Regions from separate parts of the Streptomyces sp. NPDC002018 genome, predicted to be linked through region 2. Evidence: predicted binding sites of a transcription regulator. Region 2 holds the regulator's gene; the other holds the start of a gene.
The links. The regulator HspR, encoded in region 2, represses chaperone genes until heat shock. The targets are predictions, from matches to a motif close to TTGAGNNNNNNNNNCTCAA.

Region 1 (9,804 bases), on a different contig from region 2:
TTTGTCCACAATCTTCTCCTGTGGACCGCTCTCTATGCGCCGCTTCACGCGCTCCCCCCACCAGGTCTTCGGAGGCACGAGATGTCCGTGCAGAGATCCGGAACGACCGGCCGCCGCTCACTCATCGCCGCGGTCGCCGCGCTCCTCACCACTCCCGCGCTTCTCCTCACCCTGCCGGGTGGGGCGGGCGCGACCGACGGGCCGGCGGATCCGCCGGCCGAGCCCCCCGCACGAGGTACGGCCCATATGGGCATGGGCGTCGTCGAGCAGGACGACCGGGGCCTTCCGCCCCGTGCGGACCGGGTCCCGCAGACCGAGGGCGTGGACGTCTCAGGACACCAGGGCAATGTCGACTGGACGGCCCTGTGGAGCAGCGGAGTGGACTGGGCCTACACCAAGGCGACGGAGGGGAACTACTACAAGAACCCCTATTTCGCACAGCAGTACAACGGCGCCTACAACGTGGGCCTGATCCGCGGGGCGTACCACTTCGCCACCCCCAACGACTCCAGCGGCGCGGGCCAGGCCGACTACTTCGTCGACAGCGGCGGCGGCTGGTCGCGCGACGGCAAGACCCTGCCGGGGGTGCTGGACATCGAGGGGAACCCGTACGGCGCGGCCTGCTACGGCAAGACACAGGGCCAGATGATCGACTGGATCGGCGACTTCCTGGACACCTACCGGTCCCGCACCGGCCGGGACGCCGTGATCTACACGTCCACGAGTTGGTGGAAGGCCTGCACCGGCAACTACACGGGCTTCGGCGCCACGAACCCGCTGTGGATCCCGCGTTACACCACCACGGTCGGTGAACTGCCCGCGGGCTGGGGCTTCCACACGATCTGGCAGTACACCTCCAAGGGCCCGATCGTCGGCGACCACAACAGGTTCAACGGCTCCCTGGAACGCGTCCAGGCCCTGGCGAACGGCTGACTCCCCGCCACCCCACCCACGCGCGGTCCCGCCCGGAACGGAAGGCCGGCCGGGACCGCGACACCCCGCCGGCCCCGCTGTCATGACCCACCCGCCAGCACCCGCCCACCGGTCAGCCCGCCCCGCACCCGGCACCAGCGCACCCCCGGTCCGGGCGAGCGTCCGAACCGCCGCTGCCGCTCGTGGGTGGACGCGGCCGCGGCCGGGCCCCGGTGGGGGGCCGGCCGCGGTCGTGGGTTGTGCGTGGAGGGCGGGTCTACCGGGGGTCAGGCCGCTGCCGGGAGCGGTACTTCCGCCGGGGACAGCGCCAGGTCCAGGACCTGGCGGACGTCCGTCACCGGGTGGACGTCCAGCTTGTCGAGGATCTCGGCCGGGACGTCGTCCAGGTCGGCCTCGTTGCGCTTCGGGATCACGACCGTCGTGATGCCCGCGCGGTGGGCGGCCAGCAGCTTCTGCTTGAGGCCGCCGATGGGCAGCACGCGACCGGTCAGCGAGACCTCGCCGGTCATGGCGACATCCGTACGGACCAGGCGCCCGCTCAGCAGCGAGGCGAGTGCCGTCGTCATCGTGATGCCCGCGCTCGGTCCGTCCTTCGGGACCGCGCCCGCCGGGAAGTGGATGTGCACGCCCCGGTCCTTGAGATCGGCGACCGGCAGCTCCAGTTCCGCGCCGCGCGAGCGCAGGAAGGAGAGCGCGATCTGTGCCGACTCCTTCATCACATCACCGAGCTGTCCGGTCAGGGTCAGCCCCGACCCGCCGGTCTCGGGGTCGGCCAGCGACGCCTCCACATAGAGGACGTCACCGCCCGCGCCGGTCACCGCGAGGCCCGTGGCCACGCCCGGCACCGCCGTACGGCGCTCCGCCGGGTCCTGCGCGGACTCGGGCACATGGTGCGGCCGTCCGATCAGCTTCCGCAGATGCTCGGCGCCGAGGGTGAACGGCAGCTCACGGTCGCCCAGCTCGTGCTCGGCCGCGACCTTGCGCAGCAGCCGGGCGATGGCCCGCTCCAGGTTCCGTACGCCGGCCTCCCGGGTGTACTCCCCGGCCAGCTTGCGCAGCGCGTCCTCCTCCAGGGTGACCTCGCCGGGCTCCAGCCCCGCGCGCTCCAACTGCCTGGGCAGCAGATGGTCCCGGGCGATGACGATCTTCTCGTCCTCGGTGTAGCCGTCGAGCCTGACCAGCTCCATCCGGTCGAGCAGCGCCTCCGGGATCGCCTCCAGGACGTTCGCCGTCGCGAGGAACACCACGTCGGACAGGTCGAGTTCGACCTCCAGATAGTGGTCGCGGAAGGTGTGGTTCTGCGCCGGGTCCAGGACTTCGAGGAGCGCCGCGGCCGGATCGCCGCGGAAGTCGGAGCCGACCTTGTCGATCTCGTCGAGCAGGACGACCGGGTTCATCGAACCGGCCTCCTTGATCGCCCGGACGATACGGCCCGGCAGCGCGCCGACGTACGTGCGCCGGTGTCCGCGGATCTCCGCCTCGTCCCGTACGCCGCCGAGCGCGACCCGGACGAACTTCCGGCCCATCGCGTGCGCCACGCTCTCGCCGAGCGAGGTCTTGCCGACACCGGGCGGCCCGACCAGGGCCAGCACGGCGCCGCCGCGACGGCCGCCGACCACGCCGAGCCCACGGTCCGCGCGCCGCTTGCGCACGGCCAGATACTCGGTGATCCGTTCCTTCACATCGTCCAGGCCCGCGTGCTCGGCGTCGAGGACCGCCCGCGCGCCCCGGATGTCGAACGCGGCGGTGTCGTCGGTCCGCTCGTTCCACGGCAGCTCCAGCACCGTGTCCAGCCAGGTGCGGATCCAGGAGCCCTCCGGGCTCTGGTCGGAGGCGCGCTCCAGCTTCTCGACCTCCTTGAGCGCGGCCTCCCGCACCTTCTCGGGCAGGTCGGCCGCCTCGACGCGCGTGCGGTAGTCCCCGGACTCGTCCTCGTCCCCCTCGCCGTTCAGCTCGCGCAGCTCCTTGCGTACGGCGTCGAGCTGGCGCCGGAGCAGGAACTCGCGCTGCTGCTTGTCGACGCCCTCCTGGACGTCCTTGGCGATGGACTCGGCCACGTCCTGTTCGGCCAGATGATGACGGAGCTGCTCGGTGGCGAGCTTCAGCCGGGCCACCGGGTCGGTGGTCTCCAGCAGCGCCACCTTCTGAGCGGTGGAGAGGAAGGGCGAATAACCGGAATTGTCGGCGAGCGCGGACACGTCCTCGATCTGCTGGACGCGGTCCACGACCTGCCAGGCGCCACGCTTCTTCAGCCAGTCGGTGGCGAGCGCCTTGTACTCCTTGACCAGCTCGGTGACCGAGCCGGGCAGCGGCTCGGGAGCGGTCTCGTCGACGCTCACGCCCTCGACCCACAGGGCCGCGCCGGGCCCTGTCGTACCGGCACCGATCCGCACGCGGCCACGGCCGCGGATCAGCGCTCCCGGGTCGCCGTCGGAGAGCCGGCCGACCTGCTCGACGGTCCCCAGCACGCCGGTCCCGGCGTAGGTCCCGTCGATGCGCGGCACGAGCAGCACCTTCGGCTTGCCCGTCCCTCCGTCGCCGATCCTGGCGGCGGCCTGGGCGGCCTCCACCGCGGCGCGGACCTCGGTGTCGGACAGGTCGAGAGGCACCACCATGCCGGGCAGCACGACCTCGTCGTCGAGCGGCAGCACGGGAAGCGTGAGCGGTGTGGACATGGCAGCCATGATCTCCCCTTCGGCAGTCAAGTTGAGCTATACCGACTCAATGCTTGTGAGCCCCTGGATGTTCCCCGGGCCGCGTTCGCTCTGAGCGATCATGTCGGCCGGGTCGGCCCTCCGGAACCCGCCCCGGCGAAAGGGCGGTGTGCGGTCAACGCGCCGCGCCCCTGATGGCTTCCCGGCCGGGGGAATCGGGGCCGATCGACATCGGGACGAAGACGGGCGCGCCACCCTCCGTCGTCCCTGGTGAGCGGGTGACGATCCGCCGCCTCGCACCTCGCTCGCATCGGCCCGCGCGCCCCGGCATCGCGGCGCGACGCCCCGCGGGCCTCTGTCGCCACGAGGCGTCGAGCGGCATGCTCGGGGCCGGACACGGGCACGGCCACGGAGGGGGAGTCGGCGAGATGCGATCACTAGGGTCCGCGGGTGGAGCGCTGCTGGCGGTGCTGGTGCCGGTGCTGCTGCTGGTGGGGTGCGACGGAAGCGGAAGCGCGAGGGGAAGCGGTACGGATACGCCGCGCGTCGGCACAACCGTCCCGCCCGGCCCAGCCGCCCCGTCCGGTACAGCCGTCCCGTCCGGCCCGTCCGCCTCGACTGCCGCGTCCGCCCCTGGCGGGCCCACCGGGCCGGCCTCCCCGCGCCCGCCGCGCGACGCGACCCTCGTCGTCGTCACCAGGTCCGGCGGTATCGCGGGCCGGCGCGACAGCGTGGTGGTGAACAACGACGGCGCCTACACCGTCCTGTCCTCCGGCCGTACGGCCGGAGCGGGACGGATGCGCCCCGCCGAGCTGGGCGCGTTGCGCGAGGCCCTGGCCGCGTCGGGTATCGAGCGGCTCCCCCGTGTGATGTTCGACCGGCCCGCCCCCGACGCCTTCGTCTACGCCGTCAACCACGCGGGCCACGAGGTCGCGGTCTCCGACGCGGAGCCCGTACCCGCGCTCCAGCGCGTCATCGCCGCGGTCCCCCTGCCCTCCTGACTGCCCTCCTGACCCGGCGGACCCTCCTGACCCGGCGCAACGGCGGACCCGACGGACCCGGCGGACCCGGCAATCCACGACCGGGCGGCCCGGCGGACCCCCGTGAACCGCCGCCGCGGGTGGCGGCGATAGAGAGGCGTGAGACTGTTCCGCCCCATGAGGGGTGACCGCGACGACGGCACGCTGCTGCGCGCCGTGGCCAAGGGGGACGCGGAGGCACTCGCCCTGCTGTACGACCGGCACGCCGGCTGGCTGCTGGCCCGGCTGACGCGTCGGTGCCCCGACCCCGAGACCGTACGGGAAGTGCTCCAGGACACCTTCGTGACCGTATGGCGCTCGGCCGCGACCCACCAGGGCGGCGAGGCGGGCGGCTGGCTGTGGGTGATCGCCGCACGGCGGCTGGTCGATGCCCAGCGCGCACGGGCACGGACCGAGCGGAACGACCGGGCGGAAGTGGCGTACGAACCGCGCCCCGTCACGCCCTCCGCCGAGGAACGGGTGCTGGCCGGGCTGGAGTACGGAGACGTCGGCGCGGCCCTCGACCGGATCTCCCCGGAGCTGCGCGAGGTGCTGCGCGCCACGGTCGTCGACGGACTGACCACCCGGGAGACCGCACAGCTCCTCGGCATACCGGAAGGCACGGTCAAGACCCGTGCGATGCGGGCCCGCAAGGAGCTGCGGGCCGCTCTGGAACGGATCGCCGCTCCGGAACGGATCGCGCCGACGGAAGGCACGGCATGAAGCACAACGGGAAGCAGGGCACGGGGCACGGCGCGGGGCACGGCCTGGAACAGGGCACGGCGCATGGTGCGCAGCGGGGCACGGGCGCCTGGCATGTGGAGGACGCGCTGGCCGTCCGCTACGCCGCGGGCTCGGCGCCGGAGCCCGACGCCTGGTCGCTGGAGAAGCACGTCGAGTCGTGCGGCGCGTGCGCGGTCCGGGTGTCCGCGGCGGTACGCGGGGGAGCCGCGGGTCCCGTGCTCGCCGAGGTGCGGGACGCGGTGCTGGCGACGGCGACGGCGGCGGGCCGGTCGACGGCGGTGCGGCCCACGGCGGGGCTGTCCGCGCCGACTGCCCCCGGGCTCGGGCTGACGGCCCGGGTCCTGTGGGCGGCGGGACCGGCGCTGCGCGGTTCCTGGCTGGTGGCCCTGGTGCTGGTGGCGGCGGGGGCGGTCGGTCTGGCGTACGGCGCCGGTTTCACCGGGGCGCGCCCGCTGCTGCTGGCACTGGCGCCGGTGCTGCCGCTGGCCGGGGTGGCCGTGTCGTACGGGGAGCACGTCGACCCGATGCACGAGATCGGCGCGTCCACACCGGGCGGCGGACTGCGGCTGCTGCTGACCCGTACGACGGCGGTGCTGGCCGTGAGCCTGCCGCTGCTGACCCTGGCCGGGGCGCTGCTGCCGTCCTCGGCGGATGTGCCCGGCGCGGCGGCCTGGCTGCTCCCGGCCCTGGCGCTGACGCTGGCCACGCTGGTGCTCGGTTCGTATGTGGGCTGTCGTACGGCGGCCGGGGCGGTGGCGGCGCTGTGGACGGTGGCGATCGCCGTATCGCTGCTGGGAGCGGCGCGCCGGGGTGGCGGTACGGGGATCTCGCCGCTGCCGGCGGCCGAGCTGTCGGCGTATCTGACGCGCTTCCTGGCCGGGGCGGCGGCGCAGGGCGGCTGGGCCGCCGGGGCCGTGGTGTGCGCGGGGCTGCTGGTGCTGCGGCGGCGCTCGTTCGACCGTCCGTCCTTCGGCGCTCCGGGGCGCGCATGAGACACGGGAAAGGACGCGCGCCGCACGGACGCGCGCCCCACGGACGAACACCACGCAAGCGAACGCCACGGAAGAACAGCCGCCGCGGAAGAACAGCACGACTGGCACGCACGACTGACATGAGTGAGACACGACTGACATGAGTGAGAGGGGAACGCGCGTGACGGCAACGGACGCGGTGGCGGTGGCGGTACGGGGACTGACCGTCAGACACCGCCGGACGGTCGCGCTCGACACGGTCGAACTCGGCCTGGGCACCGGCGTGCACGGACTGCTCGGCCCCAACGGCGCGGGCAAGACCTCCCTGATCCGGGTGCTGGCAACGGTCGCCGCGCCCGCCGAGGGGCGGGTGGAGCTGCTGGGCCGGGATGTCTCCGAGCACCGGGCCCGCGCGGCGGTACGGCGGCGGCTCGGCTATCTCCCGCAGGAGTTCGGCTACTACCCGGGCTTCACGGTCCGCGAGTTCGTCTCGTACGTGGCCTGGCTCAAGGAGATGCCCGCGCCGCGCGTACCGGGGGCCGTGGAGCGCGCGGTCGGCCGGGTGGGGCTGGCGGACCGTATCGACGCCAAGGTGAAGACCCTGTCGGGAGGCATGGTGCGCAGGGTCGGGATCGCCCAGGCGATCGTCAACGAGCCGGATCTGCTGCTGCTCGACGAGCCGACCGCCGGTCTCGATCCGGAACAGCGCGTCGAGTTCAGGGAGTTGCTCAGGGAGGTGGGGGCGGCCTCCACCGTGATCGTCTCCACACACCTGGTGGAGGATGTCGCGGCGGCCTGCTCCGAGGTGACGCTGCTGGAATCCGGCCGGGTCGCGTTCCGGGGTACGACGGCGGAGCTGACCGCGCTGGGATCCGGCGCGGGCGAGGCGGGCGACAACCCGATCGAGCGCGGCTACACGGCGGCGGTCCGGGCGATACGGTCGCACCGCGCGGCGTCCGGGACCTCGCCCGGGACCGCCCCGCCCAACACCACCCCGTCCAAAACCGCACCGTCCGGGACCACCCCGTCCGGGAACACCCCGGATGCCGGGCGATGAGCGCCCTCGGCATGTCCGGTGCGACGGACACCCCCGGCACGCCGCACGACCACAACCCCAGCAACAACCCCGACCACAACCCCGGCCACGGCCCCGGTCCCGGCCCCCGGAACGACCACGGCCCCACGCGCCTCCGGGCCGCACGCCCCCTCCGCGCCGAGCTGCTGCGGGGCATCGGCCCCTGGACCGGGGCGGCGGCCGCCGTGATCATCGCGGTCACCCTCTTCTCCAGCGCCGACCGCTGGCAGGGGCGCTGGACGGAGACCACCGATCTGGCCCGCGTCGCGGCCGTACTGCTCTGCGGACCCCTCGCCGTCGCCGCCGGGTGCTGGCAGGGCGGACGGGAGCGGCGGCGCCGCACCGACGAGCTGTGGTCCTCGCTCGCCCGTACCCCGCTGCGCCGGGCACTCCACGCGCTGGCGCCGGCGGCGCTCTGGCCGCCCGCCGGCTATCTCGTCGGCACGGGCGCCTGTCTCCTCGCGACCTGGCCGTACGCGAGCGATGGCCATCCGTTCGTGTCACTGATCGCCGCCGATCTGGTGGCCCTCGCCTCCCTCGGTGTGCTGGGCTTCGTCGCCGGGCGGCTCATCCCGTGGCGTCTGGCCGCACCCGGGCTCGCACTCGTCGCCTATGTCGGTCTGGCCGTTCCGGTGTACAGCGGCGCGGACGCCCGCTGGCTGGATCCGGGCATCGACCACACGTACTCCTGGGACCGGCCGGTGTGGTGGTTCGGACCCGCGAGCGCGGTGTGGACGGGCGGTCTCGCGGCGACGGCGCTCCTGGCGTACGCGGCCCGGTCCCGCCTCGTCGCGCTGGTGCCCCTGGTCCTCGCCGTCGCCGCCGCCGTACCGATCGCGCGGACCGGTGACGCCGTGTGGCGGCCGGATCCGGAGGCGGCCCGGCTGGTCTGCGACGACGGCACACCGCAGGTGTGCGTGACGGCCGTCGACCGGAAACTGCTGCCCGCGACCTCGTCCGCGCTCGCCGGTGTCAACGCGAGACTGCGCGGTGTACCGGGCGCGCCCGTGCGCTGGGTCGACCACCCGCACACGCTCCGTCGGGGGGAGGCGCGCCTGCTGAGCCCCGCCGGCCTGGCCGTACGCAACAGGCTCCCCGATCCCGCCCTCTACGCGAACTGGGCGGTCGGCGGGCTCTTCGACGAGGACTGCGATCAGACCGCGTCCGACGCCGCCGCCCGGGAGCGGGCCACCGCCGTCAGCGCCGCCGTACACCAATGGCTCGCTCCCCGGCCCGACTCCGGCGCCCCCTCATGGCCGGAGGCCACGGCGCACCTCAAGCGGCTGGAAGCCATGAACGCCGAGCAGAGCCGTGCCTTTCTCACCCGCTACCTGGCAACCGGCCGCTGCCGCGCCGACGAGGTGCCGCTCCCATGACCATGGCCTCCGGCGCCCCCGGGACGACCCCCGTCACTGCCCCCGTCACCACCCCCGCCCGCCTCGCCGCGGTCCTCTATGCCCGCTCGCGTGTCCTGCCCGCCACCCTCGGCACGCTCGTCGGCACCGCGCTCACCGCCGCGTGGGCCGCGCACTGGCTCCAGGCGCAGCCGCACTTCGATCACAGCGCCCGGGTCCCGGTGGTCGTGCTCGCTCCACTGATCGCCGCCGGGGCGATCGGCACCGGGCTGTACACCCACAGCGACGAGCTGGACCGTACGGCCGTACGCCCCTGGTGGCCCCGGCGGCTGGTCCATCTCGTCGTGCTGACCGTGCTCGCGGCCGGGCTGCTCGCGCTCGCCGTCCCCGGCCGTCCCGACGAGTTCGGCGCCCCGGCGATGGTGCGCAATCTCCTCGGCGCCGCCGGGGTCACGGCCGCGGCGGCGGCCCTGCTCGGGGCGCGGCTGAGCTGGCTGCCGATGACGCTCTATCTGAGCGCCGCGTATCTGTCGGCGCCGAGGACGCCGGGCGGCGTCGGCGCCGTATGGGCCTGGCCGATGCAGCCGGGGCCGCAGGGCGCGGCGTGGGCGGTCGCGGCCGTCGCGTACGGGGTCGGCGCGGCGCTGTACGCGTGGCGCGGCGCCCGGCCGGAAGGACACTGAGGCACCTCCACCGGGCGGACGCCCGGCCGGAGGGGCACCACGCGCGGCACCGCACGCGCCGCTCGCCGCCCCCGAACGCGAATCTCCCGCCCCGCTCGCCGCCCCCCGTACGCGGATTTGTCCCTCTCCGGCCCCGCGCACCAGGATGTCGGCCACGACGTCCAGCGACGGAGAGGTCCGCATGCCCGCACCCGCCACATCCGAATCCGTACCCCCCTCGGTCCCCGTCCCGAGCCCCGTCCCCGTCCCCGCCCCGGCCCCCGCCTCCGCCCCGGCTCCCGCCCCGGACTCCGCTCCCGTCACCCTCGACCGCCGTGACGGCCCCTACGGCGAGATCGTGCTGCGACAGCACGGCGAACGGCTGGAAATC
Region 2 (9,804 bases):
ACCGGGTTGTTCTTCGTACGGCGTGACAGCACCTGCACCACACGCCGGATCTCCTGGTCCCGGCCGATGACCGGGTCGAGCCTGCCCTCGCGGGCCGCGGCGGTGAAATCGGTACCGAACTTCTCCAGGGCCTTGTACTGGCCCTCCGGGTCGGGTGTGGTCACCCGGCGCCCTCCCCTTGTCTTCTCGAACGCGTCCAGCAGCTTCTTCGCGTCGGCGCCCCGCTGGTCGAGCACCTCTCCCGCCTGTCCCCCCTTGGCCGCGATGCCGATGAGCAGATGCTCGGTGGAGAGGTACTCGTCCCCCAGTTCCTTGGCCCGCCGCGCGGCGTCCGCGATGACGGCGAGCATCTCGCGGTTGGGCTGCGGGGGCGCGACGGTGGATCCGGTCACGCTGGGCAGCGCGGCGAGCACCCGCTCGGCACCGGAGCGTACCGCCGCCTGGTCCGCCTCGACGGCGGCCAGCAGGTCGGTGACGTTCTCGTTGTCCTGGCCCTCCAGCAGCGCGAGCAGCAGATGTGCGGGGGTCAGATCGGGATGTCCGCCCGCCACGGCGCGGTTGGTGGCGGCGTTGATCGCGTCCCGGCTCTTGTTGGTCAGCTCGGCGTCCACGTGCCCACTCTCCTCCTTGCACGGGTCTCAACCTCAGGTGCTTCCTCAGGTGCTTCGCGTACGTCACCCGCGGCGGCCACGGCGACCGTGCCGACCGCGGCTTTGACTGAAGCAACATACGCAAAGTTGAGTCTATTTCACTCAAGCCTGAACCGGGAGCCCACTCCCTCATCCAGCCTGATCCAAACGAAAGCCCCCTAGGCTTCCGGTATGTCCATCGACGTGCGCGATCCCAGCTCCGATTTTCTCGCGTTCTGGCGCGAGCACCATGTGTGCACCCTGACCACCCTCCGGCCGGACGGCACGCCGCATGTGGTCCCGGTCGGTGTGACGTACGACCCGGAGGCCGGGCTCGCCCGGATCATCACCAACAAGCACAGCACCAAGGTCGCCAACATCCTGGCGGCGGGCCCGGAGGGGGCGCGGGTGGCGGTGTGCCAGGTGCGGCGCGGCCAGTGGGCGACGCTGGAGGGGCGCGCCACGGTCCGTACGGAGCCGGAGCTGGTGGCGGACGCGGTGAGCCGCTACGCGGAACGGTACGGACGCACCCCAGCGCCCAATCCGGACCGGATCGTCATCGAGATCGCCCTGGACCGGGCGCTCGGCCACGTATGAGGCACGCATGAGGCGCGCAAGAGGCGCGCATGAGACACGCATCGGGCACGCATGAAGCGCGTCTCAGGCGCGTAATGCCTCGGCCACCTCGGAGAAGCCGGGCGCCCGGGACGAGTCGGGAGCGAGCCGCGTGCGGGCCGCGTGTGTGGGGCACGCGGCCCGCACGCGGGCAGCACAACGGCGCCATCGTGTTTCAGGTCCACGATGGCGCCGTTGTGTGGGGGAAGCGCCGGAGCGATTTACAACGACGGGGGAATCGCTCAGGCGCTGCGGGGGGTGGCGATGGTGGTCTTTGGTTCGACCAGTTGGTGGTCCCGTTGATCGAGATTGACGAAGATCATGTCGTAACGGATGGCACACCGGACAGGCTGCGGAGCCCCTCGCGGCCTCCGGAGGCAGCGATAGGCACGGACGTCCTCGTCCTCCTCGCGTACGACGACGATCGGCTCGCCGAACAGAGTGACCATCAGCGAATCACCACGGTGAGGAATTGCCGTGACGAGATCGATGAAGTGCCACCCCGACCGGTAGGCCGTGGCCATCTCGCGCCGGAAGACCCGGTCGTCCGGCGGGACGGTCACGCGCTCGGGTCGGCCGATGCGGTGACGCGGCCGCTGCCGGCCGACGTCACGTCCCAGCCGATGTCCTTCGGAGCGACGTCCCAGCTAATGTCACCCGACTCCGGACCCTGGGCACCCTGAGCAGTGGATCCGGCGGGCGTGGAGTCCCAGCCGATGTCCCCCCCGACAGCCAGCGCGCCATAGGCCAGAGCCGCAGAGAAAGCAGTGGCAACCACCGCGCGAAGCATTCTCTTGTACATAGTCGGCTTCGTCCTCACTTGATGGATTCCTCTCCCCCGCCATGTAGACGATGTCTCACCCGGGCACGTCAACACCACCGGGACGAGGCATCATGTTCCTGTATGTTCAGGACCCTGGGGGGTGGAGATTTGCCCGCGAACGACTCAAAACCGACACATCCCCATGCCGTCACCGATATGTGTGATGACGGCAGGCGGCTTTACGCCAGTGCGCTGCGCTCCGGACGCATAGCCCGTGGCGAAGCCGCGGGGACTCCATGTCTCATGGAGTTCGCTCTTCTGCACCCTGATCCCGACGACGCCGACTGGCTTCGCCCTGTTCCGCCGTCCGCGGCGCTCGCCAAGCGTCTCCATCCGATCGAGCGGGAGATCCAGGAACGCCGGCACTTCGCCGTCGAACTGACCGACACTTTCGAGCCGTTCATGACGATCAGCGCCCAGGACCCGCCGACCACGCACGCGATCACGGTTCTGGAGGGTGTGAGCCGTATCAACGCGGCGCTCGATCTCTCCACCGCCGAGTGCCGGACGGAAGTACTGACAGTGCAGCCCGGCGGTGGTCGCAGCGAACATGTGCTGGCGGAGGCGCTGGAGCGGGGACGGGCCGTGGTGGACCGCGGCATCAGTCTGCGCACCCTGTACCAGCACACCGTGCGGCACAGCCAGGGCACCCTCGCATACGCGGAGCGGTTGGCCGAGGGCAAGGTCGAAATCCGGACGTTGGAAGAGCTGATCGAGCGGCTGATCATCTTCGACCGCACGGTCGCGTACATACCCGCCCGCTCCGACCGGCAGATCGCGCTGGAACTGCGCCACCCCGGACTCGTCGACTATCTGGCCCAGGTGTTCGAACAGCTCTGGCGCCGCGCCACGCCCCTGACGGAGCAGGTCTCCTACGAGCCCACCCCCGACGGCATCACGGGCATCCAGCGGTCCATCGCGAAACTCCTGGTCGAGGGGTACGTGGACGAGGCCATCGCCCGTCGGCTGGGGATGAACGTACGGACCTGCCGCGCGCATATCGCCAAGCTGGCCACCACCCTCGGCAGCGGCAGCCGCGCCCAACTCGGCTATCTCGTCGCCCAGTCGGGAATCCTGGACCAGGAGGAGGGCTGAGGACCACGGGCGGGCGCCCAGGGCCAGGGGCGCCCAGGGCCAAGGGCGCCCAGACCCAGGGAGGGGGCCAGGGGGCGGGCCAGAAGCGCGACGAGGCACCGGGAGCGGAAGAGGCACCGGGAGCGGCTGTGCGCCCCGCACACGGCCGCACAGCGGGAAACGGAGAAGGGCCCCCACCCCCTGGGTGAGAGCCCTCCACACAGCTCCTGAACGCCCCGGCCCCACGGCCGCTCCTGAGCCGCCGACGGCCATACCCCGGCCGACGGCCACTCCTGAGCAGGCGGCCACTCCTGAGCAGGCGGCCGCTTCTCAGTCCGTCGGCCGCTTCGGGCGCCAGACCACCAGCGCGCTCGCCTGCTGCACATCCTGATACGGCACCAGATCCCGCCGGTACGAGGCATGCACCTGGGCCTCGCGCTGCCGCATCGCCGCCGCCGCGCCGTCCACCGCCGCCGCCAGCTCGGCGATCCGGGCCTGGAGCGCGGCGACCTGGTTCTCCAGTTCGATGATCCGCTTGATCCCGGCCAGGTTGATGCCCTCGTCCTGCGACAACTGCTGCACCTGACGGAGCAGTTCGATGTCACGGGCCGAGTAGCGGCGCCCCCGGCCCGCCGTACGGTCCGGGCAGACCAGACCGAGCCGGTCGTACTGCCTGAGGGTCTGCGGATGCAGCCCGGAGAGCTGGGCCGCCACCGAGATGACGTACACCGGCGTCTCCTCGGTGAGCTGGTAAGGATTGCGCCGCCGGCCGTCCCTGTCCGGTCCGTCCGCCCTGTTCACGGGACTCACGCTCCCTTCGCCGCCTGGAACAGCTCCGCCCGCGGATCCTCGTCCGCGGTCGCCTTGCGGTAGGCCTCCAGCGCGTCACGTGCCTGCGCGCCGAGATCCCGGGGCACCACCACCTCGACCGTGACCAGCAGGTCGCCGCGGGTGCCGTCCTTGCGTACGGCGCCCTTGCCACGGGCGCGCATCGTCCGGCCGTTGGGCGTGCCGGCCGGCAGCTTCAGGGTGACGGGCGGACCGCCCAGGGTCGGCACCTTCACCTCGCCGCCGAGCGCCGCCTCCGCGAAGGTGACGGGCACGGTGACCGTGAGGTTGTCGTCCTTGCGGCCGAAGACCGGGTGGGCGTCGACATGCACGACCACATACAGATCCCCGTTGGGGCCGCCGCGCTCGCCCGGAGCGCCCTTGCCGCGCAGCCGGATCCGCTGGCCGTCGCTGACGCCCGCGGGGATCCGGACCTGCATCGTCCGCGAGGACCTGGCACGCCCGCTGCCCTTGCAGACCTCGCAGGGGTCCTGGGCGATCAGCCCACGGCCCTTGCAGTCCACGCACGGGTCGGTGAGCGAGAACCCGCCGCCGGTGCCGCGCGACACCTGTCCGGTGCCCACACAGGTCGGGCAGACCCGCGGGGTGCCGTTCTTGTCGCCCGTGCCCGAACAGGCCTTGCAGGGCGCCTGGCTGGACATCCGCAGCGGGACCGTGGCCCCGTCGACCGCCTCGGTGAAGCTGAGCGTCACCTCGGACTCGATGTCCTGGCCGCGGCGCGGCTGTGTGCGCGTGCCCGTGCCGCCGCGGTTGAAGAGACCCCCGAAGACGTCCCCGAGGCCGCCGCCGAAGCCGCCGGCACCGGTCTGCGCACCGCCCTGGCCGCCCCCGAAGAGATCGCCCAGGTCGAAGTTGAACGAGCCGTTGCCGCCCGCGGCGCCGGGTCCCGGCCGGAACCCGCCGTTGCCGAAGAGGGCGCGCGCCTCGTCGTACTCCTTGCGCCGCTTGGGATCGCCGAGGATGTCATTCGCCTCGGAGACCTCCTTGAAGCGCTCCTCGGCCCTGGCGTCGCCCTTGTTGGCGTCCGGGTGGAACTCGCGGGCGAGCTTGCGGTACGCCTTCTTGATCTCGGCCTCGGTGGCGTCCTTGGGGACCCCGAGAACCTTGTAGTAGTCCTTCTCCACGAAGTCCTTCGTGCTCATTCCCGACGTCCCTCCTCTCCGCCACCTTCACTGCCGACGCCACCCGGCAGTGCGGCACCCTGTGGCACCGCACCGCCGTCCGGCGTCACGTCAGCCCTCGTCCGGGCCACCGTTCTCCTTGTCGTTCGCCGGCTCCGCCTGCTCGTCGGCCGACTTGGGCTGGGCCCCGGGCTGGGGCTCGGCCACCGCGACCCGGGCCGGGCGGATCGTCCGCTCGCCGAACCGGTACCCAGGCTGGAGGATCGCGACGCACGTCGTCTCCGTGACGTCCGGAGCGTACGAGTGCATCAGGGCCTCGTGGATCGTCGGGTCGAAGGGCTCGCCCTCCGTACCGAACTGCTGGAGGCCCAGCTTGGCGACGACCGTCTCCAGCGACTCGGCGACCGACTTGAAGCCGCCGACCAGCTCCTCGTGGTCCCGCGCCCGGCCGATGTCGTCGAGCACGGGCAGCAGCTCGGTCAGCAGACTCGCGACGGCGATCTCCTTGACCGTGACCCGGTCGCGCTCCACCCGCCGGCGGTAGTTCTGATACTCCGCCTGGAGGCGCTGGAGATCCGCCGTGCGCTCGTTGAGCGCCATACGGACCTGGTCGAGCTGCGCCTTCAGGGCTACTTCCTGCACGTCCCCGGCCGAGGCCGCCGGGCCCGGCTCCTTCACGGAGTCCGGCCCGGCGGCGTTCGGCGTGGCGTCGTCATGGTTGGCGCCGGAGGGGACGTCGGGCTTCTCGTCGAAACCCGGGGTCTCCTCGGTCACGCCGCACCGTCCTTCTTGGGCTTCTCGTCGTCCACGATCTCGGCGTCGACGACATCGTCGTCGGCCCGGTCCTGTCCGGCACCCGCGGCGCCCTCGGCACCGCCCGCGGCGGCACCGGCCTGGGCGTCGGCGTACATCGCCTGGCCGAGCTTCTGGGAGACGGCCGCGAGCTTCTCCGTGGAGGTGCGGATCTCCGCGGTGTCCTCGCCCTTGAGCTTCTCCTTCAGCTCGGCGATGGACGTCTCGACCTCGGTCTTGACGTCGCCGGGGACCTTGTCCTCGTTGTCCTTGAGGAACTTCTCCGTCTGGTAGACGAGCTGCTCGGCCTGGTTGCGCGTCTCGGCGGCCTCACGACGGCGGTGGTCCTCGTCGGCGTACTGCTCGGCCTCTTCGCGCATCCGGTTGACCTCGTCCCTCGGCAGCGAGGAGCCGCCGGTGACGGTCATCTTCTGCTCCTTGCCGGTGCCGAGGTCCTTCGCGGCCACGTGCATGATGCCGTTGGCGTCGATGTCGAAGGCGACCTCGATCTGCGGCACACCGCGCGGGGCGGGCGGCAGACCGGTCAGCTCGAACATCCCGAGCTTCTTGTTGTACGCCGCGATCTCGCGCTCGCCCTGGTAGACCTGGATCTGCACCGACGGCTGGTTGTCCTCGGCCGTCGTGAAGATCTCCGAGCGCTTCGTCGGGATCGTCGTGTTGCGCTCGATGAGCTTGGTCATGATGCCGCCCTTGGTCTCGATACCCAGGGACAGCGGGGTGACGTCGAGCAGCAGGACGTCCTTGACCTCACCCTTCAGGACACCGGCCTGGAGCGCGGCGCCGATGGCGACGACCTCGTCCGGGTTGACGCCCTTGTTGGCCTCACGGCCGCCGGTCAGTTCCTTGACCAGTTCCGCGACGGCGGGCATACGGGTCGAACCGCCGACCAGCACCACGTGGTCGATCTCGGAGAGCTGGATGCCCGCGTCCTTGATCACGTTGTGGAACGGGGTCTTGCAGCGGTCCAGCAGATCCGCGGTGAGCTGCTGGAACTGGGCGCGGCTGATCTTCTCGTCCAGGTGCAGCGGGCCCTCGGCGGACGCCGTGATGTACGGAAGGTTGATGGTCGTCTCGGAGGAGGACGACAGCTCGATCTTCGCCTTCTCCGCGGCCTCGCGCAGACGCTGGAGGGCCATCTTGTCCTTGGACAGGTCCACGCCGTGGCCGTTGGCGAACTGCTTCACCAGGAAGTCGACGACGCGCTGGTCCCAGTCGTCACCACCGAGGTGGTTGTCACCGTTGGTGGCCTTCACCTCGACGACGCCGTCGCCGATCTCCAGCAGCGAGACGTCGAAGGTGCCGCCACCGAGGTCGAAGACGAGGATGGTCTGGTCGTCCTTGTCGAGGCCGTAGGCCAGGGCGGCGGCCGTCGGCTCGTTGACGATGCGCAGCACGTTGAGGCCCGCGATCTCGCCGGCCTCCTTGGTGGCCTGGCGCTCCGAGTCGTTGAAGTACGCGGGGACGGTGATCACCGCGTCGGTGACCTTCTCGCCCAGGTACGACTCGGCGTCCCGCTTCAGCTTCTGGAGCACGAAGGCCGAGATCTGCTGCGGGTTGAAGTCCTTGCCGTCCAGGTTGATCTTCCAGTCGGTGCCCATGTGGCGCTTGACCGACCGGATGGTCCTGTCGACGTTCGTAACCGCCTGGCGCTTCGCGACCTCGCCGACGAGCACCTCGCCGTTCTTGGCGAAGGCGACGACGGACGGCGTGGTCCTGGCGCCCTCGGCGTTGGTGATGACGGTGGGCTCGCCGCCTTCCAGAACGCTGACGACGGAGTTAGTCGTGCCCAGGTCGATGCCGACCGCACGTGCCATTTCGATTCCTCCAACTGACTTGAGTGGAACAGGCTCAAGGATGCATCACAGATCCCCCGGAGTCAAAGGACCTGAGTCGAGTCGACTCAACTAACGTGCGGATGCCTTGCGCCCGGCGGGTTGCCCCCGGTTCACGCCCCTCCTCCATGCGATCGTTCTGTATCAAATACCTCGAATAAGTCAAAAGCTACGTAAGCCTCAAAGAATCCGGAAAGTAACAGAACGCACAGAAACGGTCAGGTGTGACCTTGAAGCGACGCATGATGTGGCGCCCGCAGCACCGCCTGGAACCCAAGCGCCTTCTGGATCTGACGCTCGGCTCGGCCCTCCTGGTGCTCGCCGCGCCCCTGCTCACGGCAGCCGCCCTCGTCCTCGCCCTGTCCCGGCCGGCCGACGGTGTTTTCCAGCGTGACTACCGCACAGGACTCAACGGACGGCCCTTCATCCTGAGTTCCCTGCGCACCCGGCGGTTCCGGCTGGACCTGCTCTCCCGGCTCCCCCATGTCGTACGCGGCGAGCTGTCGCTGGTGGGGCCCGCGCCCCTGAAGGTCGGCTCCGCCGCCGGCGCGGCGCCGTGGCGTCAGCTCGTACGGCCGGGGCTGACCGGACTGGCGCAGGTGCGGCGGCACTCACCGCTGCCCTGGGACGAGGCGGCGCTGCTCGACCAGCACTATGTGGAGCACCACTGGCTCGGTCTCGATCTGGCGATCCTGGCCCACACACTCCCCGCGCTCCACAGGTCACGCGTCCGGCGGTCCGCGCGGCGGCTCCCCTGGCGGCCCGCGCGACGGCCGCAACGGCTGCCACGACGGCTCGCCCTGCCCTACTCACGGTCGGACGCCTCCTGGCTGGGCGCCGTACGGCCGGACGCCGGGCTGCCGCACGCCCGGCGCGGACAGGGGCCCGGCACGGCCGCGCACCCCGTCGGGGCACCGGCCGGAGCGCCCGCCGGGCCGGCCGCGGGGGCCACGGCCGGAGCGGCGTCCGCGATGCCGGCGGGGATCTCCGTCGGAGCGCCGAGCGGGGCCCCGGCCGGGGATGGCACCCTGGACAGAAACGGTGATCCGACCGGGGACTGAGGCGGTCGCGGACCCACCGGTCGCGGACCGGGCGGCCGGGGGAAGCGGCCGACGGGACCGCCGACGGGGTCGTCGACGAGGCCCCGGTCCCGGCCCTGGGACCGGCCGGGGTGCCCCGAGCGACACAGATCACCGACCACGCCGCTACATTGCGTCGGGATAAGTGGGTAACCTCAGCGACGAACCGATTAAGTTACCGCTTAGTAGAGTGCGGATTTCCCACCCTGGCAGGCCCGAGGAGCCCCTCATGCAACTCGCCGCGATCACCGTGTCGCTGGTACTCGCCGTCGTCGGTGTGGCGCTGTTCGGCCGAGCCATCGCGCAGATCTACCGCTTCGTGCGGCTCGGCCAGGCCGTCCCCGCGGGCACGCGCACGGACGAACCGGGCCGACGCACCTGGACGGTGGCCAAGGAGTTCCTCGGTCACACCCGGATGAACCGCTGGGGTGTCGTGGGGGTGGCGCACTGGTTCGTCGCGGTCGGCTTCTTCACCCTCGTCCTCACCCTGGTGAACGCCTTCGGGCAGCTCTTCAAGGCCGACTGGCTGCTGCCGGTCATCGGGGACTGGACACCGTACGAGGTCTTCGTCGAGCTGATCGGCCTGCTGACGACCCTCGGCATCCTGACCCTGATCGTCATCCGGCAGCTCTCGCTCCCCAGCAGGGCCGGCCGCAAGTCGCGCTTCGCGGGCTCCAACTTCGGCCAGGCGTACTTCGTCGAGGCCGTCATCCTCGTCATCGGGGTGGCGATCCTCGTCCTGCGCGGCCTGGAGGGCGCGCTGCACCACGCGGACACGTACCAGGCGGCGTATCTCGTCTCGTACCCGCTGGTCGCGGCCTTCAAGGGGCTCGACGCCGGCACCCTCCAGAACCTGGTCTACCTGGTCGCGATGATCAAGATCGGGACGTCCTTCGTCTGGATGATCACGGTCGCGCTCAAGACCGACATGGGTGTCGCCTGGCACCGCTTCCTCGCCTTCCCGAACAT

Region 1: lon (endopeptidase La) is a predicted target of HspR. The motif match lies at 3,640-3,658, and genes of this name have one in related genera.

What each region holds. Positions count from the first base shown of each region.
Region 1 is NZ_JBIASO010000002.1:31,089-40,892, forward strand. Features, by position in the region: gene ACFYYH_RS03665 (lysozyme) at 82-933, shown strand; gene lon (endopeptidase La) at 1,200-3,617, opposite strand; gene ACFYYH_RS03675 (hypothetical protein) at 4,016-4,588, shown strand; gene ACFYYH_RS03680 (RNA polymerase sigma factor) at 4,745-5,329, shown strand; gene ACFYYH_RS03685 (zf-HC2 domain-containing protein) at 5,326-6,342, shown strand; gene ACFYYH_RS03690 (ABC transporter ATP-binding protein) at 6,482-7,378, shown strand; gene ACFYYH_RS03695 (hypothetical protein) at 7,375-8,772, shown strand; gene ACFYYH_RS03700 (hypothetical protein) at 8,769-9,434, shown strand; gene ACFYYH_RS03705 (spermidine synthase) at 9,616-9,804, shown strand, end outside.
Region 2 is NZ_JBIASO010000004.1:54,165-63,968, reverse strand. Features, by position in the region: gene clpB (ATP-dependent chaperone ClpB) at 1-611, opposite strand, end outside; gene ACFYYH_RS07970 (pyridoxamine 5'-phosphate oxidase family protein) at 822-1,226, shown strand; gene ACFYYH_RS07965 ((2Fe-2S)-binding protein) at 1,487-1,807, opposite strand; gene ACFYYH_RS07960 (5'-nucleotidase) at 1,804-2,046, opposite strand; gene ACFYYH_RS07955 (helix-turn-helix transcriptional regulator) at 2,149-3,162, shown strand; gene ACFYYH_RS07950 (heat shock protein transcriptional repressor HspR) at 3,472-3,942, opposite strand; gene dnaJ (molecular chaperone DnaJ) at 3,948-5,132, opposite strand; gene grpE (nucleotide exchange factor GrpE) at 5,223-5,885, opposite strand; gene dnaK (molecular chaperone DnaK) at 5,882-7,738, opposite strand; gene ACFYYH_RS07930 (sugar transferase) at 7,987-8,817, shown strand; gene ACFYYH_RS07925 ((Fe-S)-binding protein) at 9,065-9,804, shown strand, end outside.